DNA from 2 places in the Serratia sp. EC4 genome. Region 1 is predicted to be linked to the other one. Evidence: predicted binding sites of a transcription regulator. Region 1 holds the regulator's gene; the other holds the start of a gene.
The links. The regulator LexA, encoded in region 1, represses DNA repair genes until DNA is damaged. The targets are predictions, from matches to a motif close to TNCTGTATGTACATACAGNA.
Positions count from the first base shown of each region.

Region 2: mutH (DNA mismatch repair endonuclease MutH) is a predicted target of LexA. The motif match lies at 8,165-8,184, and genes of this name have one in related genera.

Region 1 covers NZ_JBNIDE010000008.1:148,906-160,932, forward strand. Annotated here, with positions in the region: gene ACP39K_RS19845 (tetratricopeptide repeat protein) at 1-49, shown strand, start outside; gene ACP39K_RS19850 (RNA polymerase sigma factor) at 68-613, shown strand; gene ACP39K_RS19855 (sugar O-acetyltransferase) at 644-1,216, opposite strand; gene zur (zinc uptake transcriptional repressor Zur) at 1,462-1,974, shown strand; gene ACP39K_RS19865 (CsbD family protein) at 2,076-2,285, opposite strand; gene dinF (MATE family efflux transporter DinF) at 2,600-3,937, opposite strand; gene lexA (transcriptional repressor LexA) at 4,041-4,649, opposite strand; gene ACP39K_RS19880 (diacylglycerol kinase) at 4,752-5,120, opposite strand; gene plsB (glycerol-3-phosphate 1-O-acyltransferase PlsB) at 5,269-7,734, shown strand; gene ubiA (4-hydroxybenzoate octaprenyltransferase) at 7,801-8,673, opposite strand; gene ubiC (chorismate lyase) at 8,691-9,206, opposite strand; gene ACP39K_RS19900 (MFS transporter) at 9,599-10,981, shown strand; gene ACP39K_RS19905 (LacI family DNA-binding transcriptional regulator) at 11,006-12,007, shown strand.
Region 2 covers NZ_JBNIDE010000005.1:145,763-157,789, reverse strand. Annotated here, with positions in the region: gene recC (exodeoxyribonuclease V subunit gamma) at 1-766, opposite strand, end outside; gene ACP39K_RS16775 (prepilin-type N-terminal cleavage/methylation domain-containing protein) at 798-1,154, opposite strand; gene ACP39K_RS16770 (YgdB family protein) at 1,144-1,590, opposite strand; gene ACP39K_RS16765 (prepilin peptidase-dependent protein) at 1,587-2,165, opposite strand; gene ACP39K_RS16760 (prepilin peptidase-dependent protein) at 2,159-2,662, opposite strand; gene thyA (thymidylate synthase) at 2,837-3,631, opposite strand; gene lgt (prolipoprotein diacylglyceryl transferase) at 3,639-4,511, opposite strand; gene ptsP (phosphoenolpyruvate--protein phosphotransferase) at 4,734-6,980, opposite strand; gene rppH (RNA pyrophosphohydrolase) at 6,993-7,520, opposite strand; gene mutH (DNA mismatch repair endonuclease MutH) at 8,217-8,903, shown strand; gene ACP39K_RS16730 (TerC family protein) at 8,997-9,713, shown strand; gene ACP39K_RS16725 (YgdI/YgdR family lipoprotein) at 9,869-10,087, shown strand; gene ACP39K_RS16720 (NADP(H)-dependent aldo-keto reductase) at 10,293-11,333, shown strand; gene lplT (lysophospholipid transporter LplT) at 11,368-12,027, opposite strand, start outside.

The DNA of each region.
Region 1 (12,027 bases):
GGAGTACCGTGATTTGGCGGCAGCCATCGACCGCCACCCGGAATCTTGATCCGACGCGCCTGCGGAGGTGACTATCAGCGGCGATGCGATACGCGATGAACTCGGCCACTATCTCTCCCGCCTGTGGCGCTATGCGCTGGTGCTTTCGCACCGGCGGGATATCGCCGACGATCTGGTGCAGGCGACCTGCGTGCGTGCGCTGGAGCGCGCCGCGCAATTCACCCCCGGTTCTCACCTGGATCGCTGGTTGTTTTCCATCCTGCACTCCATCTGGCTCAATGAAGTTCGCGCCCAGCATCTTCGCCAAGGGCAAGGCTGCATGGCGGCGGAAGAGCTTGGCGATGCGGACAACGGTGAACAGCCAGTCTGGCTCAATGAAGTGATGCGGCGCGTAAGCCGGCTGCCGGCGGCCCAGCGCAACGCGCTGTTTTTGGTGGATGTCGAAGGGCTGTCCTACCGGGAAGCGGCGAAAGTGCTGGCGGTGCCAATCGGCACCGTCATGAGCCGCCTTGCGGCCGCACGTCAGGCCTTGGCCGATGACCGCCAGTTGCCAAACGACGATTCGCACCATAAGAAGACCCCTCCTCCCCCCTTGCCCCGCACTCGCCGATAAACCGCTGGCCGCCGATTCGTATTCAGCGCCCTATTCCAACGCGCGGATAACCCGGCACGGCTGCCCCAGCGCCAACACATTGGCCGGAATGTCGCCGGTGACGATGCTGCCCGCGCCGATAGTCGTGCCATCGCCGATGGTCACTCCCGGCAGGATCACCACGTTGCCGCCGATCCACACGTTGCTGCCGATGGACACCGGCTGCGCCGAGGTGCGGAAAGGAAAAGCCGGATCGCCGGTAAAGCGTTCACCGGCCTTCAGCGGATGACTCGGCGTGTAGATTTGCACGTTGGGGCCGATCAGCGTGTTGTCGCCGATGGTGATGGTGTTGCAATCGAGGAACACCGCATTGACGTTGATAAAACAGTTTTTGCCGATGCGGACATGCTGCCCGTAGTCGCACCAGAATGGCGTTTCGATCCAGCTCGCCTCACCCCAGCTGCCGAACAGCTCGCCGAGCAGGCGATTTTTCTCGTCCGCCTGATGCGAATCCAGCGCCTCCAGGCTTTTGGTCAACGCCCTGGCTCGATGGTACAGGGCGATCAGTTCTTCATCGCGGCTGTTGTACTCCAGGCCGCTTAACAGCTTCTCTCTTTCCGTCATCACACAAGGCTCCTGCTTATCACGCGGATGAAGCGCGTTATACCGCTCTCGCCCGCTGCTCTCCAGCGCTAAAATCGGCAACGTTGATTTGCCGTCCGGCGGAGGGGAAAAGTTGTGATGCATCTCTCTTTTAGCGCGCTCAGCGCGCCTTTCTCTGCGCTATCCTCAGGGGAAAAGGGGGCAACTCTCGGCGATTCGCCGTAATCATGGTAAAATCGGCTTTTTTACGTACCGGGATATTTGCGATGAACTCAACCACCCAGGAAAAGCTGCTGGCGCAGGCGGAACGCCTCTGCCAGCAACGCAATGTGCGATTGACGCCGCAACGGCTGGAAGTGCTGCGTCTGATGACTCAGCAACCCGGTGCAATCAGCGCTTACGACCTGCTCGATCTGCTACGCGTCGCCGAACCGCAGGCCAAGCCGCCGACGGTCTACCGCGCGCTGGATTTTCTGCTGGAGCAAGGATTTATCCATAGGGTGGAGTCCGCCAACAGCTACGTGCTGTGCCACCACTTCGAACAGCCGATGCATACGTCCGCGCTGTTTATCTGCGACCGCTGCGGCCAGGTGACCGAACGCACCACCGAAGGCGTAGAGGAAACGCTGCAGAAGCTGGCTCAGGAGGCCGGATTTGCGCTGCGGCACAGCGTAGTGGAAGCGCACGGTCTGTGCGCCGGCTGCGTGGAAGTTGAAGCTTGCGACAGCAAGCATGACTGCGCCGAACACGATCACAGCATCGCCATCAAGAAGAAGTAAGACAAAATCAGGTACCTCCCTGTACCTGCGGCCGGAGCGCCAGAGGATGGAGCGACGCCGGCCTGCGCTGTGCAAGCCGCCTTCAATGGCGGCCTTGCAGATTACCAGCGGTGTTTGGTGTGATCTTCCCAGGCTTTCACCTCTTTTTCGGCCGCCTCTTTCTGGTAACCGTAGCGCTCCTGGATTTTGCCGACCAGCTGTTCGCGTTTCCCTTCGATGACCGTCAGATCGTCATCGGTCAGCTTGCCCCATTTCTCTTTCACTTTGCCTTTCAGCTGCTTCCAGTTACCGTCGGCTTGATCTTTATTCATAGTCTCTCCGTTAACCTGTGGTGAATCAGTGATCCCTGTCGCCGGCCGGGGTTAACCAGAAAATTTTCTGGCTGATGCTCCCTTCACCTTAAGAAGCAACGCTCCCCTTCATTTACCAGCCACATGATTCATTCTAGTTAAACATGGAAATAAAAAAGCCAATTTGCAGAATAAAAAACCATTAAAAAACAAAATAAAAACAAAAAACGCCAACAAACAACGAGCTAACGCGAACGGATCTGGACTAAAAACATGTAAGCAAACATGAACAAAACATAAGATAAATTAATAAATAACCCAACAAAGCGTTCGACCTAGCGTGCAGCAAACCAACTGCCGCGCACCTGATGACGGTGCCAAATCCAGCCCAACGCCAGGCCGCGCAGCGCCAGAAACACCGCCAGCGCCAGCCAGAGCCCGTGGTTGCCTAACAGCGGCACGCTGAACAGCGCCAGACCGTATCCCGCAGCGGCCACCGCCATGCTGTTACGCATCTCGGCGCCGCGCGTGGCGCCGATAAACATGCCGTCCAGCAAATAGCACCATACCCCGACCAGCGGCAGAATGACCTGCCAGGGCAAATAATGTGCGGCCAACGCACGCAGTTCCGGCAAAGAGGTCAATGCCGCCACGATCTGCTGGCCGGTAACGGCATACGCCAGGCCGAAGGCCAACGCGACCAGCCCTGCCTGCCTGCAGGCCGCGTGCCACACCTTGCGCAGTTGGCTGTCGTCCCGGGCGCCGTAGGCGTGGCCCGAATGAGCCTCCACCGCATAAGCAAAACCGTCGAGCGCATAGGCGGTGAACGTCAGCAGATTCATCAATACCGCATTGACCGCCACCACCTCGCTTCCCAGGCGAGCGCCGAAAATGGTCAACGACGCAAAGCACAGTTGCAGCAACAGTGAACGCAGCATGATGTCGCGGTTGAGCGCCAGCAGGCGACGCAGATCGCCACGCCAGGCCTGGCGCAGCATCTGCAGGGTAATACCGCGCAGGCGCATCACCCGCCACGCCAACCACAGGCCGAGCAGCAGCGTAGCGTATTCGGCGATGGCGGTTGCCGCCGCCGCCCCCCGCACGTTCCAGCCCAGGCCCATCACCAGCCAGATATCCAGCACGATGTTCAGCAGGTTGCCGACGATCAGCAGGATCACCGGCGCCCGCACGTACTGCACGCCGAGCAGCCAGCCCAGCAGCACCAGATTGGCCAGCGCCGCCGGGGCGCTTAACCAGCGGATCTCAAGAAAACGCCGCGCCTGTTCCAGCACCTCGCCATCGCCACCGACGATCCGCAGCGCCAGTTCGATCAGCGGATAACGCAGCAGGACGATCGCCGCGCCGCCCAACAGCGCCAGCAGCAGCGGTTGCATAAAGGCGCGCGCCAGCGCTTGCGGGTTCTGTGCCCCCAGCGCTTGCGCCGCGAGGCCGGTGGTGCTCATGCGCAGGAATAACAGCAGCATGAAGAGGAAGCTGGTCGCCACCGCGCCGATCGCCACGCCCCCCAGGTAGATCGGGCTGTCGAGGTGGCCGATCACCGCGGTGTCCACCAGCCCGAGCAGCGGCACGGTAATATTGGAGAAGATCATCGGCAGGGCGAGGCGCCACAGGGCTTTATCGGTGTCGCTGGTGAAGGCGGAAATCAGGCGCATGATGGGATGTTCCTGTGACTGAGTGACAAAGGGCGAAGTCAGAAACAAAAACGCCCCAAAACAGGGGCGATTGATACAGGGAGCGGCGGTGATGGGCCGGCGATTAAATCCAGTCGCCGTTGCGGATCACGCCGACCGCCAGCCCTTCGATAGTGAAATTCTGCTGACGCAGATCGACCACTATCGGTTGGAATTCGTTGTTCTCCGGCAGCAGTTCAACCACGTTGCCGTGCTTTTTCAAGCGCTTGACCGTCACTTCGTCTTCGATCCGCGCCACCACGACCTGGCCGTTGCGCACGTCTTGCGTTTTGTGCACCGCCAGCAGATCGCCGTCCAGAATGCCGATGTCGCGCATTGACATGCCGTTCACCCGCAGCAGGAAATCGGCGCTCGGTTTAAACAGGGAAGGATCCACCTGGTAGTGCCCTTCGATGTGCTGCTGCGCCAGCAGCGGCTCGCCGGCGGCGACGCGGCCGATCAGCGGCAGCCCTTCTTCTTCTTCCATCAGCAGACGGATACCGCGTGAGGCACCGGAGACGATTTCGATCACGCCTTTGCGTGCCAGCGCCTTCAGGTGTTCTTCGGCGGCGTTAGGCGAACGGAACCCCAGACGCATCGCGATCTCGGCACGCGTTGGCGGCATGCCCGTTTGCGAAATGTGCTCGCGAATCAGATCGTAGACCTCTTGCTGTCTGGTAGTTAGTGCTTTCATTCCGCCCCCTGTTTGTTTATACAGTCTTGCTGTGAGTATATACAGGTAAGCGCGGATTGGGAACCGAAGAATAAATAAAAATCAGTCAGTAGGCGCTTTTCGTCAGCCGAAATGCTGCCATAGGACCGTGCCCCAAACGAACAGCGCCAGTGCGATCGCCAGCGACACCGCCGCCGATCCCATGTCCTTGGCCCGCCCGGACAGCTCGTGATGTTCGCTGCCGATGCGATCCACCACCGCCTCGATCGCGCTGTTCAGGATCTCGACGATCATCACCAGCGCTACCGATCCGATCAATAAAATGCGCGCTATCGCACCCACATCCAGCCAGACAGCCAGTATGATAGCCAGAAGGGTGACCACCAGTTCCTGGCGGAAAGCCGCTTCGTGCTGCCAGGCGGCGGATAGCCCTTTATAGGAATAGCCGGCGGCCTTGATGATGCGGGTCAGTCCGGTTGCTTGGTTTGCCATGTTTTCGTGCCTTTCTCAGAGGTCGGTCATAATAAAAAGAGTCTAGAACAGTCCGCGCTGACGGCTCTCGGTTTTCGAACACCACAGATCTGCTACCCGGTTTCTGGTATGCTTGCGGCGCATTGCTAACAAGAGGCTTCACGTTGTTATGTCAGGTTGGCGTAAAATTTATTATAAAATATTGAATTTACCACTTAAATTGTTGGTAAGAAGTAAGGTCATCCCTTCAGATCCGGTTACCGAGCTAGGGTTGGATCCCTCACGGCCGATTTTGTATGTTTTACCTTACAATTCCAAGGCGGATTTGCTGACGCTGCGCACCCAGTGCCTGGCGCAGGATCTGCCTGATCCGCTCAACTCGCTGGAGATCGACGGCACCGTGCTGCCGAGCTACGTGTTCATTCACGACGGCCCGCGCGTGTTCCGCTACTACACCCCGAAAGAAGAGTCGGTAAAGCTGTTCCACGACTATCTGGATCTGCATCGCAGCAACCCGGATCTCGACATTCAGATGCTGCCGGTTTCGGTGATGTTTGGCCGTTCGCCGGGCCGCGAAGGCCACGGCACGCCGCACCTGCGTCTGTTGAACGGCGTGCAGAAGTTCTTCGCCGTGCTGTGGCTCGGCCGCGACAGCTTCGTGCGTTTCTCCAACACCGTGTCGCTGCGCCGCATGGCTACCGAACACGGCACGGATAAAACCATCGCGCAGAAACTGGCGCGCGTGGCGCGCATGCACTTCTCGCGCCAGCGCCTGGCCGCGGTGGGCCCAAGCCTGCCGGCCCGTCAGGATCTGTTCAACAAGCTGTTGGCGTCCAAAGCGATCGAAAAAGCGGTCGAGGACGAAGCGCGCAGCAAGAAGATCTCGCACGAGAAGGCCCAGCAGAACGCCATCGCGTTGATGGAAGAGATCGCCGCCGACTTCTCCTACGAAACCGTGCGTCTGTCCGATCGCGTGCTGAGCTGGACCTGGAACCGGTTGTATCAGGGCATCAACGTCACCAACGCCGAGCGCGTGCGCCAGCTGGCGCAGGACGGCCACGAGATCGTCTACGTGCCCTGCCACCGCAGCCACATGGACTATCTGCTGCTGTCCTACGTGCTGTATCACCAGGGCCTGGTGCCGCCGCACATCGCCGCGGGCATCAACCTCAACTTCTGGCCGGCCGGCCCGATCTTCCGTCGCCTGGGCGCGTTCTTCATCCGCCGCACCTTCAAGGGCAACAAGCTGTACTCGACGGTGTTCCGCGAATACCTCGGCGAGCTGTTCACCCGCGGTTACTCGGTGGAATACTTCGTGGAAGGCGGCCGTTCCCGCACCGGGCGCCTGCTGGAGCCGAAGACCGGCACCCTGTCGATGACCATTCAGGCGATGCTGCGCGGCGGCACCCGTCCGATCACGCTGGTGCCGATTTACATCGGTTACGAGCACGTGATGGAAGTGGGTACCTACGCCAAAGAGCTGCGCGGCGCCACCAAGGAAAAAGAGAGCCTGCCGCAGATGCTGCGCGGCCTGCGCAAGCTGCGCAACCTGGGTCAGGGTTACGTCAACTTCGGCGAACCGCTGCCGTTGACAGCTTACCTCAACCAGAACGTGCCGCAGTGGCGCGAGTCGATCGATCCGATCGAAGCTCAGCGTCCAAGCTGGCTGACGCCGACGGTCAACGATCTGGCCGGCCAGATCATGGTGCGCATCAACAATGCCGCCGCGGCCAATGCCATGAACCTGTGTTCCACCGCGCTGCTGGCCTCGCGTCAGCGTTCGCTGACCCGCGAACAGCTGGTCGAACAGCTCGAGTGCTACCTGCAGCTGATGCGCAACGCGCCTTACGCGCATGACGTCACCGTACCGACGCAAACGCCGGACGAGCTGCTGGATCACGCGCTGAACATGAACAAGTTCGAGGTGGAAAAGGACAACATCGGCGACATCATCATTCTGCCGCGCGAGCAGGCGGTGCTGATGACCTATTACCGCAACAACATCCACCACCTGCTGGTGTTGCCGTCGCTGATCGCCAGCATCGTGATGCATCACCGCCGGGTATCGCGCGCCGAGCTGCTGCGCCAGATCGGCATGATCTACCCGATGCTGAAAGCCGAGCTGTTCCTGCATAACGACAAGGAACAGCTGCCGGAAGTGCTGCGGCCGATGATCGACGAGCTGATCCGTCAACAGCTGATCTGCGACAAAGGCGACGATCTGGTGCTCAACCCGGCGCGCATTCGCCCGCTGCAGCTGCTGGCCGCCGGGGTGCGCGAAACCCTGCAACGCTACGCCATCACCATGTCGATCCTCAGCGCCAACCCGAGCATCAACCGCGGCGCGCTGGAAAAAGAGAGCCGCATCATGGCGCAGCGTCTGTCGGTGCTGCACGGCATCAACGCGCCGGAGTTCTTCGACAAGGCGGTGTTCTCCACCCTGGTGGCGACGCTGCGTGAAGAAGGTTACATCAACGACAGCGGCGATGCGATCCGCGAGCACACCCTCGAGGTGTACAGCATGCTGAGCGATCTGATCACGCCGGAAATCAAGCTGACCATCGAAAGCGTCAACATGCCGGAAGAGACTAACGCTCTGCCGCAAACCGATGCGGAAGAAGAGAAAGACGAGTGATTTCGCCCGGCGCGAAAACACAAAAGGCACCCCTTGGGGTGCCTTTTTTCTTGCTGCAGGAAACCGTTACGCCGGCAGATAGCTCAGCGCGATGCCGATAAACACCACCAGCCCGACATAGTTGTTCTGCAGGAAGGCCTTGAAGCAGGCTTCGCGCTCGCGCCCGGCGATCTGCTTCTGCTGGTGAATGAACAGCGCGCCCGCCAGCAACAGCGACCAGTAAAACGCGCCGCCGAGCTGCGCCAGATAACCAACCCACGCCAGCAGCAACAACGTCGCGAACTGCAACAGCCCGACGATCAGCTTGTCATAACGCCCGAACAGGATGGCGGTGGACTTGATGCCGACTTTCAGATCATCGTCGCGATCGACCATCGCATACAGCGTGTCATAGGCTACCGTCCAGCAGATGTTCGCCAGCAGCAGCAGCCAGCAGCTGAGCGGCAACGATTCGCTGACCGCCGCATAGCCCATCGGAATGCCCCAGCCGAACGCGGCGCCCAGCACGAACTGCGGCAGGTTGGTCACCCGCTTCATAAACGGATACACCCAGGCCAGCGCCAGCGCCGCCAGCGACAGCCAGATGGTCATCGCATTCAGCGTCAACACCAGGCAGAACGAAATCAGCACCAGCACCACGAACAGCACTTTGGCCTCTTTCGCGCTCACCCGGCCGCTCGGCATCGGCCGCCCGGCGGTGCGCTTTACGTAGCCGTCCACCGCGCGATCGGCGTAGTCATTCACCACGCAGCCGGCGGCGCGCATCAGGAACACGCCGAGCACGAACACCACCAGAATCGACAGCGGCGGCACGCCTTTCCCGGCCAGCCACAGCGCCCACAGCGTCGGCCACAACAGCAACAGCGTGCCGATCGGTTTATCAATGCGCATCAAATGGCTGTAAGCCCGCCATTTACTTTGAGTCACGCTTCCCTCCAACGTCTTGTTCTCCTCTCTTATGCAGGAACCGCTGAATACAGCGGTGAAGCCGGTAAAAACAGTTCGGTCAGCAGCAGCGGCTTGCCCGCCAGCCGCAGCCGTGAACGACGCGCCCACAGCGCGTCCTGTCGGCCGATATGGATATAGTCGCGGGTCAGATCGCCGCTGCTGAACAAATAGCGCCCCAGCGGCAGCGTGCCCAGATCCACCAGCGCCTGGTCGGGGCCGGTCAGCGTATGTTCCGGGATCACCGTGCGCCCCAGCAGCCAGGGCTGGCCGTCGCCCAGCAGCACCACTTCGCGCAGCCAGTAGCGCGGGCTGTCGGGCAGGTGGTTCGCCTCGTCGCCCAGCACCTCGCGCGTGACGAAGCATTCGCGCTGCGGTTCAACGCGCACCTGGGCGCAATGGCGTTCAAATCGGCGGGTCATGGAGCCTAACTCCATCAGCCAGTCGCTGACGGCGGCGGGCGCCGGAGGATCCTGTTCGGATAACCACTCCAGCGGCGGCAGGATGGAATCCCTGATGCCAGACATTGCTTTACTCCTCGCCTGAACCGCAGCCGGTACGGCGCGCCAGACGATACAAACTGTTAACAGACCCCCATTGTAGCGCAGAAATGCGAAAGCGGCAGGCTGATTCGTGGCGAAAACGGCAGGTCTGTCGACCGGAAAAACCGGGGTTCTGTCATCTTTTTGCCATCCGCATTCTCTATCTTCATTTCCCGGCGTGCTGACGATTCTGTGATCGCCCGCAAAGTTTCAGCTTCCTCGCGTTGTGTTATCTACGCGCGTAGATACCCTGATACGGCAGCGTTGAATCGCCATGCGTCCGACATGATTTGTCGGCACACCTTTGTTGCCGGCACCAGGGAAACCATCTTTAACCGCGCCCCTCCAGGCGTAGAACAAAAGAGGATAGCACTGCCATGAGCGAAACAACGCTTGCCCCTTCACAGACCGCCGACGCCGCGCTGGCGGCCGATGAACGTCTGACAACCAAAGAGGGGCGCAGCCAATTTTGGCGCGCCACCTTCTCCTGCTGGCTCGGCACCGCCATGGAATACGTCGACTTCGCGCTGTACGGCCTGGCGGCCGGCATGGTGTTCGGCGACGTGTTCTTCCCCGAAGCCACGCCGCTGGTGGCGCTGCTGGCCAGTTTCGCCACCTACTCCGTCGGCTTCGTCGCGCGGCCGATCGGCGCGCTGGTGTTCGGCTGGATCGGCGACCGCAAAGGCCGCCGCGTGGTGCTGATCACCACCGTGGCGCTGATGGGCCTCTCCACCACATTGATCGGTCTGATCCCGTCCTATGCGCAAATCGGCGTCTGGGCGCCCGCCTGCCTGGTGATCCTGCGCTTCGCGCAGGGGTTCGGCGCCGGTGCGGAGCTGTCCGGCGGGGCGGTGATGCTGGCGGAATACGCGCCGGCCAAGCGGCGCGGGCTGGTCGCGTCGATCATCGCCATCGGCTCCAACAGCGGCACCCTGCTGGCGTCGCTGGTGTGGCTGCTGGTGCTGCAGCTGGACAAGGAAGATCTGATGAGCTGGGGCTGGCGCATTCCGTTCCTCGCCAGCATTCTGATCGCCGGCGCGGCGCTGTACCTGCGCCGCCACGTGCGGGAAACGCCGGTGTTCGAACGCGAGCTGCAGCAAAACCACCAGCGCATGCTGGACGCCGCCCAGGCCGCGCCGGACTCACGCAGCTACCTGCAACGCACCAAGGCGTTCTGGGTGATGCTCGGCCTGCGCATCGGCGAAAACGGCCCCTCCTACCTGTGCCAGGGCTTTATCGTCGGCTATGTCGCCAAGGTGCTGATGGTCGATAAATCAGTGCCGGCGCTGGCGGTGCTGATCGCCTCACTGTGCGGTTTTCTGGTGATCCCGCTGGCCGGCTGGCTCTCCGATCGCTTCGGCCGCCGCATCACCTACCGGTGGTTCTGCCTGCTGCTGGTGCTGTACGCTTTCCCGGCGTTCTGGCTGCTCGACAGCCGTGAGCCGGCGCTCGTCATCTCGGTGATCGTGGTCGGCATGTGCATCGCATCGCTGGGGATCTTCGGCGTACAGGCGGCCTATGGCGTCGAACTGTTCGGCGTGAAGAACCGCTACTCCAAAATGGCGTTCGCCAAGGAGCTTGGGTCGATCCTCTCCGGCGGCACCGCGCCGCTGATCGCCACCGCGCTGCTGTCCGGTTTCGGTCACTGGTGGCCTGTCGCCTGCTATTTTGTTGTAATGGCGGCCATCGGCTTAATCACCACCTTCTTTGCTCCCGAAACCCGCGGCCGCGATCTCAACCTGCCGCAGGATGCCGCGTAGCGGGAAGGCGAACAGGACCTCAATTTGGATAATCACTCCGCGCGCCGCGTTACCCGCGCCGACGTGGCTCGCATAGCGGGCACCTCCGTCGCCGTGGTCAGCTACGTGATCAACAACGGCCCGCGCCCGGTGGCGGAAGCCACCCGGCTGCGCGTGCTGGCGGCGATCGAGCAGACCGGATACCGGCCGAACGACATCGCGCGGGCATTGGCCTCCGGCAGCACGCAAACCTATGGGCTGGTGGTGCCGGATATTTCCAATCCGTTCTTCGCCACGCTGGCGCGGGCGCTGCAGCAAGAGGCCTTCAGCCGCGGCCGCGTGCTGCTGCTGGGCGACGCCGGCGACGACCGGCAGCGCGAATATGAGCTGATCAACAACCTGCTGCGCCGCCAGGTCGACGGCCTGTTGTACACCAGCGTCGATCGCCATCCGTGGTTCGAGCTGATCCGCGCCTCCGGCACGCCCTGCGTGATGATAGATACCATCGACAGCCAGGCCGGGGTCTGCGCCATTCGCGTCGACGAGCGCGACGCCGCCTGCCAGGCGACCCGCCATCTGCTGCAGCACGGCTATCGCGACATCGGCATTTTTATCGGCCCGCTAACCATGCTCAACGCGCAGGATCGCCTGAACGGCTGGCGCGATGCGCTGCTGGAGGCGGGCATCGCGCCGCGCGACGAGTGGATTTTCGAGGTCCCCTACACCCGCCAGGGCGGCTACCAGGCCACCCAGCGCATGGTGCAAGGCCCGCGCCCACGCGCCGTTTTCACCTCCAACGAGCAGCAGGCGCTCGGCTGCCTGTCGGCGCTGGCGGAACATGGGCTGCGCGCGCCGGACGATCTGGCGCTGATCTGTTTTAACGGCACGCAGCAATCCGAATTCAGCGTGCCGCCGCTCAGCGCGGTCGAGCAGCCGATCGACGCCATGGCCAAGCGGGCCATCGCCATGCTGGCCGCCGGCGCCGCGCCCGCCGAGCTGCATGAATTCGCTTTTCAACTGCGCATCCGCCATTCATGCGGCTGTTAGCGGTTTTTCAGGACACCTTA
Region 2 (12,027 bases), on a different contig from region 1:
AAGCGTAATCCTGAATGTCGCCCCAATAGTAGCGACAAGGGTTGGTGAACATCAGGTGGATGTCGATATGCCGCCCCAGCGCCTGCAACGCTTCCAGATAGACCGGCGGCAACGCCGAGATGCCGCAGATAAACACCCGCGGCGGCAAACCGGGCGGGCACGTTGTTGCCTGCTCGAGCGCGTGGATAAAGCGGCTGTACAGATTGGCGCGGTGCCATTCCGGCTGCCCCAATTCGCGCGTGTACTCCACCAGCCGCGCCCAGAGCGGCGCCTGCCACTGCTGAGCCTCGGGCAGACCGTCGATGCGCTCGCCGCGCTGCCAGCTCTCCAGCCACTGCGGGCGATAAACCAAATACTGGTCGAACAGATCGGCAACCCGGCCGGCCAATTGGTGGATTTTGCGCTTGTCGCCGTCATCGGTGAGATAGTGCTGCAGTGGCGCAAACGCAGGCTGAGTCAGCATCTCCGGCAACAACCACATCAGCTTCCAGGTCATGGCATCCTTGCTGAAGGCGCTCTCTTTCGGAATATCCGGCAACACCCGGGTGAACATGTCCCAAATGAAGGTCGCCGGCAGCGGAAACGCGACATTGGCTGCGATACCGAACTGTTCCGCCAGCTGCATCTGCAGCCATTGCGCCATGCCGGGGCTTTGCACCAGCACCACCTCCTGTTGAAAAGGATCGGTCAACGGATCTCTGGCTATCAGCGCGCTGGTCAGCGTTTTCAACAAATCCAGCTGATTGGAATGATAAACAGTGAACATGAAGACTCCTTTAAAACAAAAGACATACGGCTCAAAAACGGGCGCAATACCAGCGGCTCAGCGTTGCCCACTGCCGCTGCGGCGTTTGGATCCTGACCGTCAATCGGCGACAATCGCTCCCCGCATCGTCAAGTGCCGTCTCGCGCCGCCACCCTTCCGGCAGCGGTTCAGCCTCGAGCCGGCCGATGACGGCGAACGCCTCCAACTGCTGGTGCGCCAGCCCCCAGGCTTGCCGGTAGTGCCACTGGCGCTGGAACGACTGCAACAGCACCTGATGATACTGTAACAAGCCAAGCAGCGACACCGAGAACAGCAAGGCCGCCACCAACACTTCCGGCAGACTGAAGCCGTTGCGGGATATCCACGCTGCCCGAGCGTTAGCCGTCACAGTCGGCCAACCTTTTCTCGGGACAAAAATCCAGCCGACCGCCCGGCTGTGCTTGCAACTTGCCAGCAGCCTCAGCGCCGTTAAAGGTGCCCCATTGATACAGCCATACCGGTTCACCGCCGCGCATCTCACCAAGGCCGCGTACCGTCACCACCCCCGCTCTGGCTGACAGCCGAGCGCAAGCCGTCAGTTCCACGCGCTGCCTGCATAGCCAGGCCGCTGCACTCAGTTCGGCGCGCGGCCAACGCTGGCTCATGCCCCAACTCAGCGCCGAAGCTGCCTGATTGTAAGCCTGAAGGTAACGCTGCTGATCGGCGGCCAGTAACAGCGCGTTATCCAATTGCCGCTGTTGCGCATTGAGCAACATCAGCCCCAGCGCCAGCAGCAACATCACCGCCGCCAGGGTGCTACCACCTCGCTGGTTTCGCCGCTTCATGGCAGCGCCGCCATTTCGACGCTCCCGCTCAGACTGCGCCTGATACGCGTATCGCTGACGGAGCGCCCCGTCAGCGTCAGGCGAGCCAATGCCGCGCCGTGATCGCCCCGCTCTATCGCCACATGAAACCGCTCAATGCGCACTTCGTCATGATCGAGTAGCCGCTCCCAGCCACCGCCCTCGCATTGGCTCACGCCGCGCTGCCCTTCCAAGCCGCCATTACGTAGCCGATAACCGAAATAGCCTGCATCCTCACCCGAAGTGAGCCATTGCCCGCTGCGAGCAATGTCGTAGGCAACGATAACGCAGCTGCCAGCCGTTTCTCCCGATGCCTGGCCCATCAGCAGCGGCCGGCCAGCGCACTGCCCGGCGCAAAAACCGGCGCGGCGCAGATCTTTCTCAATGCCGAACGCCAACTGTCGCAGCGTTGACTCCAGCCGAAAGTGCTGACCGACGGCCACGTTCTGCTGGCGTAACAGCGGGTAAGTTTTCGCCGCGCCGAGCGCGATCATGCTGCCGAACACCAGCGCCAACATCACCTCCGGCAAGGTAAAACCGCGTTCGAGAGTCAGCATGGCGCGATCCCTCTTATCCGGAGCCCTTCGCTGCACAAACGCAGCCGCCCACGGGCGGACAGCACCAGCCGCAGGCTGCCTGCGTCGTTGCTGAGAAGGATGTGCCCCGCCTGCGCAGTATTGCGCAAACCATAAAACCCAATCTCTTTGCCGGAGTAGCCGCTCAGCACAACGTCGCGATAAGGCGGCAAGAAAACGGAGCCTTCGGCGGAAACGCAATCCGTCGGTGGCACACCGCCGCCCAGGCACCAGGGCGTGCCATTCTTGAACCACAGCAGCGCCGTGCGGTTACGCCAGTTGGCGTCCGCCTGTAATCGCAGCAAAAACGCCAGCAGTTGTTGGGCCGTGTGTTCCAGCCGCAGCGCTTGCTGATGATAGCGCCATTGCCCGACGCCCCAGCCGGTGAGCATGGCGGCGATCAGGATCGCCGCCATTAGCTCAATCAGCGTCATGCCCCGTTGGCGATCATCGATGTTCGAGAGAGTATTGTCGTTCATGCCGCCAGTGTAAGGGCCGTAACAACGCGGTAAAGCCGCATGCGCAAGCGCTGCGGCAAGCTGCGCAATGTTTTCTCTACGATGGCAGACGGCGACAAAAAAATGCGGCGCGGTACGCAATGCGGATAAAAAAAGGGGCGCAATCGCTGCGCCCCTGGTGTGATGCGGTTAAGGTCAGATCGCGACCGGCGCCTTGATGGCCGGGTGCGGATCGTAACCTTCGATCTCGAAGTCTTCGAAACGGTAATCGAACAGTGAAGCCGGTTTGCGTTTGATCACCAGTTTCGGCAACGGACGCGGTTCACGCGTCAGCTGCAGCTGAGTCTGTTCCATGTGGTTGCTGTACAGGTGGGTATCGCCGCCGGTCCAGACGAAGTCGCCAACTTCCAGATCGCACTGCTGCGCCATCATGTGCACCAACAGCGCGTAGCTGGCGATGTTGAACGGCAGGCCGAGGAAAACGTCGCAGGAACGCTGGTACAGCTGGCAAGAGAGCTTGCCGTCCGCCACGTAGAACTGGAAGAACGCGTGGCACGGCGCCAACGCCATCTGATCCAGCTCGCCGACGTTCCAGGCGGAAACAATGATGCGACGCGAATCCGGATCTTGCTTCAGCTGTTGGAGCACGTTGCTCAGTTGATCGATCTGACGGCCGTCCGCTGCGCCCCAGGCGCGCCACTGTTTGCCGTACACCGGGCCGAGATCGCCGTTTTCATCGGCCCACTCGTCCCAAATGGTGACCTTGTTGTCACGCAGGTAGGCGATGTTGGTATCGCCGTTCAGGAACCATAACAGCTCATGAATGATCGAACGCAGATGACATTTCTTGGTGGTCACCAACGGGAAACCTTCCTGCAAGTTGAAACGCATCTGGTGGCCGAAAATCGACAATGTGCCAGTGCCGGTACGGTCGGCTTTAGGGGTGCCCTCAGCGAGCACCTTATTCATCAAATCCAGATACTGTTTCATTTGTTCCTCACGACAGTTGTTGCTGTGGGCGACGACGGTACGCCCAAATCATCATAATAATACCGGCCACCACCATCGGGATGGACAGGATCTGCCCCATGCTGATCACGCCGTCGAACAGGCCGAGCTGGGCATCCGGCTGGCGGAACGCTTCAACGATAATGCGGAATGCGCCATACCCGATCAGGAACAGGCCTGATACGGCGCCCATCGGCCGCGGCTTGCGAATAAACAGGTTCAGAATGATAAACAGCACCACGCCTTCCAGCAGCAATTCATACAGCTGCGACGGGTGGCGCGGCAGTACGCCGTACTGATTCAGCAAGGGCAACAAAGAGGGATCGGCGGCGGCGAGGGCCACGTCTTCGCTGCGCGAACTTGGGAACAACATCGCCCAAGGGGTATCGGTGGTCACGCGGCCCCACAGTTCGCCGTTGATAAAGTTGCCGAGGCGGCCGGCGCCCAGGCCGAATGGGATCAATGGCGCGATAAAATCGGAAACCTGGAAGAAGGTGCGTTTGGTGCGGCGAGCGAACCAGAACATCACCAGAATCACCCCCATCAAGCCGCCGTGGAACGACATGCCGCCATCCCAGACCTTGAACAGATAGAGCGGGTTATCCAAGAACAGCGGCAGGTTGTAGAACAGCACATAGCCGACGCGGCCGCCGACGAATACGCCCAGGAAGCCGGCGTAGAGCAGGTTTTCCACTTCGTCTTTGGTCCAGCCGCTGCCCGGCTTGTTGGCGCGACGCACCGCCAGCCACATGGCAAAAACGAAGCCGACCAGGTACATCAGGCCGTACCAATGCAGAGAAACCGGGCCAATGGAGAAAATGACCGGATCAAATTTAGGAAACGCCAGATAGCTATTGCTCATCTATCACCACAACATGTCTGTTATTTTTCCCCATGCGGGGGCGGCAGGTGCCAAGCGGCGACGGAGATTATCCCGCGCCTTGCAAACGGCGGCATTGGCCGCTGCGGTCTGCAAGGCGACGAGCATGCGCCGCGCTGAGGTTGCGCATCATAACATAGGCTTAGCGCGGTCCGGTCCGGCAGGGCGGGAAAAGTTCTGTAAAAAAATCACACCGCGCGGCGGTTATCGGCCCCCGCGGATCAGCCCGCCCATGCCGCGCCGCTCCATAAACGCCGCCACCAGATGGCGCACTTCGGTGGTCATCTGGGTGTTCAACACCCGGTGAGCCAGCATTTCGGCGTCGGCCAGGTCGATATGTCGCAGCAGGTATTTGATGCGCGCCACGCTGCGGCCATTCATGCTCAGATTGCGATAGCCCATGCCCACCAGCAACAGCGCGCCCATGGGATCGCCGGCCAACTCACCGCAGAGGCTAAGCTGCAGCCCGGCCGCTTTCCCCTGCTCGGCGATCAAGTTCAGCACCTGCAACATCGCGGGATGCAAACTGTCATACAGCGCGGCGACCCGCGTGTTATTGCGATCCACCGCCAGCAGGTACTGGGTCAAGTCGTTGGTGCCGACCGAAATGAAATCAACGCGCCCGGCCAAATGCGGGATCAGGAAAATCATCGATGGCACTTCCAGCATCACGCCGATTTTCGGTTTCGGGATCGCGTAGCCGAGCACCTCTTCCACCTCGCGCCCGGCTCGGTCAATCAGGCGTTTAGCTTCGTCGACCTCTTCAAGGCTGGTGATCATCGGCAGCAAAATACCCAGGTTGCCGGTGCCAGCATTGGCGCGCAGCATGGCGCGTACCTGAATCAAAAAGATCTCCGGCTGATCCAGAGTGATGCGGATGCCGCGCCACCCCAGGCAAGGGTTCTCTTCGCTGATCGGCATATAGGGCAGTTGCTTGTCGGCGCCGATATCCAGGGTGCGCAGCGTAACCGGCTTGCTCGGATAAAGCTGCAGCATACCTTGATACTGCGCGACCTGTTCTTCTTCGGAGGGGAAACCGCTTTGCAACATGAACGGGATTTCGGTGCGGTACAACCCCACGCCATCCACTCGGCCGCCCAACAGTTGTTCATGTTCCGGGCTGAGGCCGGCGTTCAGCATCACCTGGATACGCTCGCCGCTTTTCAGCTGCGCCGGTTGCTCGACGTCGTCTTCCGCCAGCTTGCTCAACTCCAGCTCTTCGCTGATCAGCCGTTGATATTCCTGCACCAGCACCGGTTCAGGATCGACCAACAGTTCACCGCGATACCCATCGACGATCAGCAACCGCTGGCTGAGCAGAGAAGGCTGGATGTCGGCGCCCATCACCGTCGGCACCCCCATCGCCCGCACCAAAATCGCCGCATGCGAGTTGGCGGCGCCGTCGCGCACCACCACGCCGACCAGGCGATCCTGCGGCACTTCGGCCAGCAATGTCGCGGTCAGCTCATCCGCCACCAGCACAAAACGCGCCGGCCACTGGGTGGCGCCCTGGGTGGTGTCATCGAGGTGGAACAGCAGGCGCTGGCCCAGCGCGCGCAGATCGCTGCCGCGCTCGCGCATGTAGGTGTCCTGCAGTTTGGCGAACTGTTCGGCAAAGGCTTCTATCACCTGTTTCACCGCCCACTCCGCCACCGAGCCGTTGTCGATTTCGGCGAACAGTTCGCGCTTGAGGCGGGCGTCGTTTAACAGGTGAGAATAAAGATCGAAGATCGCCGCGCTCTCTTTTTGCGAGCTGGCGGCAAAACGCTTGCTGAAGCGGCGAAACTCCGCGCCGGCCTCTTCCAGCGCCAGCGTCAGGCGCTCGCGCTCGCTGGCGGTGTCCAGCGTCGACGCGCGGTAAACCTGATCGAGCGAAGGCTGGCTACTGTCCTGCCACCCTTCAGCCACCGCCACGCCGGGCGAGGCCGCCAGCGCGCGCACGCGCGTTTGGCGATACTGGCCGAAAATGGCGTTGAGCTGCGACTGTGACAAGATCCCGGCCATCTGCGTGGCCAGGGTGACCATGAAAGACTCTTCGCTTTCATCGAACTGGCGCAGCTCGCGCTGCTGCACCACCAGCACCCCCAGCAGTTGGCGCCGATGAATGATCGGCACCCCGAGGAAGGATCGGAAACGATCCTCTTTCACCTGCGGAACGTATTTGAAACTGGGGTGGCTTTGGGCATCGGCCAGGTTGATAGGCTCGGCTCGGCGGCCGACCAACCCGACGACGCCCTCGTCAAACGCCAATGCGATAGTGCGCCCACGCGGCTTTTTCAGCCCGCGCGTGGCCATCAGGTAGTAGCAGCGGCGATCGTTGTCCGCCAGGTAGATGGAACACACTTCGGTGTCCATCGCCAGACAGGTTTCATTGACCAGCAGATCCAGCGCATCCGTCAGACTGGCCGCCGCGGCCACCTTCTCTACAATTTCTCGCAAGCGCGTGAGCATAGTCGGCTTAACTTAACCTCTCTTTCGGCGATAAGCGGGAGCCTGCCGCGGCGCCGCCTGCTCTTGCATCGGCATCACGGTCACGGCGAATTCTTTCATCACCCGGCGGTAGACGTCGCGTTTGAACGACACCACCTGGCGCACCGGATACCAGAAGCTCACCCAGCGCCAACCGTCGAACTCCGGCGTGCTGCTGCGCTGCATATTGATATCAGCGTCATTGCACAGTAGCTGCAACAAAAACCATTTTTGCTTTTGGCCGATACAAACCGGCTTTGTGTCCCAACGCACCAAACGTTTCGGCAATTTATAGCGCAACCAGTTGCGGGTCGAAGCCAGGATGCGCACATCCTTTTTACTCAGCCCCACTTCTTCGAACAGCTCACGGTACATCGCCTGCTCCGCAGTTTCGCCAGGGTTAATCCCACCTTGGGGAAACTGCCAGGAGTGCTGACCGTAACGGCGGGCCCATAAGACCTGCCCCTGACGATTACAGATTACGATACCAACATTCGGGCGGTAGCCATCATCATCGATCACCGGACTACCTCGATAAGCTTAAATTCGCATAGATGTCCTGATTGTTTCACACAAGCTACAGGCGGTAAACCACTGCTTTACGGCGCTGCGGGCCGGATAACATTGGGATAACTCACAGATATTGGCAAAGTTATAAACATACCCCAGCCTTTCAGACCGGTTTTATTCACTTTTTCTGTGGATAGGTGTGTGCAGAACTCGAGGGATAAGCCGGTAAAACTCTCGTCCCCTAAAATCCGCCCTCATACCTAAAAACAAATATTAAGACTAAAAACATATAGTTAAGTAATATCTCGCAGTGATACACAGGACAAAAATGTGATCTATGCACGGTAAGGATCTTACCCTGGCGAAAGATCCACCAACGCCGTTTTTATCCACAGATTATCCGGGCAAGTTACGCACAAAACGGACAAATTCGTAAAAACCCGCCTGAGTCAAGGCTGTAAATTGAACCAGTGATCGGTAAAAATTTGGGTTATCCCATAAATCTGTGGATAAATAGGTGTAAGATCCTGTTTATTGTCGGTGGCTTCAGGTGAACAAGCCCCGCGAGTGCATTGTCGCCCGCGTAAAGAAAGAAAAAAAGTCATGTAAAATCATGCTACTATTATTCTTTTCCCCAGGCGATAGCGGTTATCGCTCGCCGTGTATAATTGCAGTACGTTTTTCAACCAAATTCGACAGGCTTGATTTATGGCATTTTTATCCCCTTTGCCGCCCCCGCCGGAAAATGAACGGCAGCTGTTCGAGCGCGCTCAGGCGCTGGCCGGCTTCAGCTTTGGCGAACTGGCCGCCCGTGCGCAATTGCCGATCCCCAAGGATCTGAAACGCGATAAAGGCTGGGTGGGCATGCTGCTGGAGCTGTACCTCGGCGCCATGGCCGGCAGCAAACCGGAACAGGATTTTCCCGAGTTGGGCATTGAGCTAAAAACCATTCCTGTCGACGCCGCCGGCAAACCGCTGGAAACCACTTTCGTCTGCGTCGCCCCGCTCACCGGCAACAGCGGCGTCACCTGGGCCAGCAGCCACGTTCGCCACAAGCTGGCACGCGTGTTGTGGATACCGGTAGAAGGCGAACGGCAAATCCCGCTGGCCCAGCGCCGCGTCGGTTCGCCGCTGCTGTGGAGCCCGAGCCTTGCAGAAGAAGAGAGGTTGCGCCGCGATTGGGAAGAACTGATGGATCTGATCGTGCTCGGTCACGTAGAACGCATCACCGCACGCCACGGCGAAGTGCTGCAACTGCGCCCCAAAGCGGCCAACAACAAGGCGCTCACCGAAGCCATCGGCGAACAGGGGCAACCTATCATGACGCTGCCGCGCGGTTTCTATCTGAAAAAGGGTTTTACCGGCGCGCTGCTGGCAAGACATTTCTCAATCTAAGCGATTTCGTTTAACTCTGGTTTAGCTAACCCTGTCAGCGCCGCGATAAACGCGTATAATTCACGCTTTGCATTTATTAAGGTGTGTCGGGCAATGTTCGAATGGATTATGGATCCCAATGCCTGGTTAGCGTTAGGTACGCTAACCATTCTTGAGATCGTACTGGGTATTGATAACATCATTTTTCTGTCGCTGGTGGTAGCCAAGCTGCCCAAAGCGCAACAGAACAAAGCTCGCCGGCTCGGGCTGGCCGCCGCCATGCTGATGCGCCTGGCGCTGCTGGCCTCCATCGCCTGGGTGATCCGCTTGACGCACCCGCTGTTCACCGTGCTGGATCACGCCATTTCCGCCCGCGATTTAATCCTGCTGCTGGGGGGATTGTTCCTGATCTGGAAAGCCAGCAAAGAGATCCACGAAACCATCGAAGGTTCGGAAGAAGAGCACCACACCAAGGTGCACAGCTTCTTCGGCGCGATCGTGCAAATCATGCTGTTGGATATCATCTTCAGTCTGGATTCGGTGATTACCGCCGTGGGGCTTTCCGACCATCTGTTCATCATGATGGCGGCGGTGGTGATCGCCGTCGGCGTGATGATGTTCGCCGCCCGGCCGATCGGCGAGTTCGTCAACCGCCATCCGTCGGTAAAAATGCTGGCGCTGGCGTTCCTGATCCTGGTGGGCTTCACGCTGATGCTGGAAAGCTTCCAGGTGCACGTGCCGAAAGGCTACATCTATTTCGCCATGTTCTTCTCCATGTCGGTAGAAGCGCTCAATCTGATGCGCAGCAAAAAAAATCACGCGCCGGAATAACGCGATATGGAAGCCGCCACCGGCGGCTTCCGCCGTTTCATTGCCCCCTCATTTCACTTTTTCTTATCAGATAAAGACTTATCTGAGACGCCCCCGGCCGAGAGTTTGCTAATCTTGAAAGAACATTGTTTTCTGCATAATCGAGGATCCGCAGGATGAAAAAGTGGGTAATGGCAGTGTCTGCGCTGGTTATGGCCGCCGGTTTGGCGGGATGTTCCAGCGACTACGTCATGGCGACTAAAGACGGCAACATGATCCTGACGCAAGGCAAACCGGAGATCGACACAGACACCGGACTCATCAGTTATAAAGACGAGAAAGGCAACCACCGCCAGATCAACGGCGATCAGGTTTCCCAGGTTATCGAACGCTAATCACCGCTCGCCGGCTATCGCCCGTTCAAGCGCGGTAGCCCTCATTCGCCTGCGCACTGAATCCGCTTCCCCCATCTTCACCGCTTGGTTATAGTCAGGAAAGGCGACATCGCCGCCCGACGGACTTTGCGCCGTCTTCTGAATTGGGCTCCTGTTTCACCGGGCCGCGCGGCCCGTCAGCGCTAACAAGAAAGGAAGGCCGTTAATGCAATACCACCGTATTCCCCACAGTTCTTTAGAAGTGAGCGTGCTGGGACTGGGCACCATGACCTTTGGCGAACAGAACAGCGAAGCCGACGCCCATGCGCAACTGGACTATGCATTGGCCGCAGGCGTGAACCTGATAGACACCGCCGAACTGTACCCGGTGCCGCCCCGCCCGGAAACCCAGGGCCTGACCGAGAGCTATATCGGCAGTTGGATCAAGGCGCGCGGCAATCGCGAAAAAATCGTCCTGGCCAGCAAAGTTTCGGGGCCGGTGCGCGGCACCGACAGCAGCATCCGCCCGCAGCAGGCGCTCGATCGCAAGAACATCCGCGCCGCGCTGGACGCCAGCCTCAAACGGCTGAACACCGATTATCTCGATCTTTATCAATTGCACTGGCCGCAGCGCGCCACCAACTGCTTTGGCAAACTCAACTATCAATACACCGACGACAAAGCCACGGTCACGCTGTTGGAAACGCTGGAGGCGCTGACCGAGCAGGTGCGCGCCGGCAAGATCCGCTATATCGGGGTTTCCAATGAAACGCCCTGGGGCGTGATGCGCTACCTGCAGCTGGCGGAGAAACATGAGCTGCCGCGCATCGTGTCGATTCAAAACCCGTACAGCCTGCTGAACCGCAGCTTTGAGATTGGCCTGGCCGAGATCAGCCAGCACGAAGGGGTGGAACTGCTGGCCTATTCCAGCCTGGCGTTCGGCACCCTGAGCGGTAAATACCTCAACGGCGCAAAACCAGCCGGCGCGCGCAATACGCTGTTCACCCGCTTCAACCGTTATTCAGGGCAGCAAACCCAGTTGGCGATCGCCGAATACGTGGCGCTGGCCAAAAAACACGGACTGGATCCTTCGCAGATGGCCTTGGCCTTCGTGCGTCAGCAGCCGTTCGTCGCCAGCACCCTGTTGGGCGCCACCTCGGTGGATCAGTTGAAAATCAACCTCGACAGCCTTGACGTCATTCTGGATGAGGACGTGCTGCAGGCGCTCGAAGAAATCCACACCCGGTTTACCATTCCGGCGCCTTAATTCCTCTGAGGGCGCAGCCAGGCTGCGCCCCGTTTCACCGCCGCTGAGACCACCACAATGCGCTAATCGCCAGCGCAAACACCACGCCAAACCCTACGCCGACGCCCACCACAGGCACGCCCAGCTTCACGACCAAAGAATACAGGCCCAGCATCAGCAACATGGCGGCGTTTTCACCCAGGTTTTGCACCGCGATCGCATTGCCGGCGCCGACCGAATGCTTGCCCCGCTCCTGCAGCAACGCATTGAGCGGCACCACGAAGAAGCCCCCCAGCATGCCGATGATCGCCAGCAAGACGTAGGCATTGAGCATGGTCGTTTGCAACGCAAACACCGCGACCGCGACGCCGATCAGGATCCCGGCCGGCATGCAGCGCTTCACCGTCTTCAGCGTGACGAAGCGCGCGGCGGCGCCGGCGCCGACCACGATGCCGACGGCCACCATGGCGTTCAGCAGCGTCGGCGTGGCGTTATCGGCGATGCCAAGCGCCACCGGCACCCACAGCACCAACAGAAAACGCAGCGTCACGCCGGCCCCCCAAAACAGGCTGGTGCCGATCAAAGAGAAACGCGTCTGCCCATCGCGCCATAATGTGACGCAGGCGGTAAGGAAGCTGTTCGTCATGGCCCGCGGCCGCCATGACGCCCCTGGGCGCGCCGCCGCCAGACGTGGAATATACAGGTTGGCGACCAC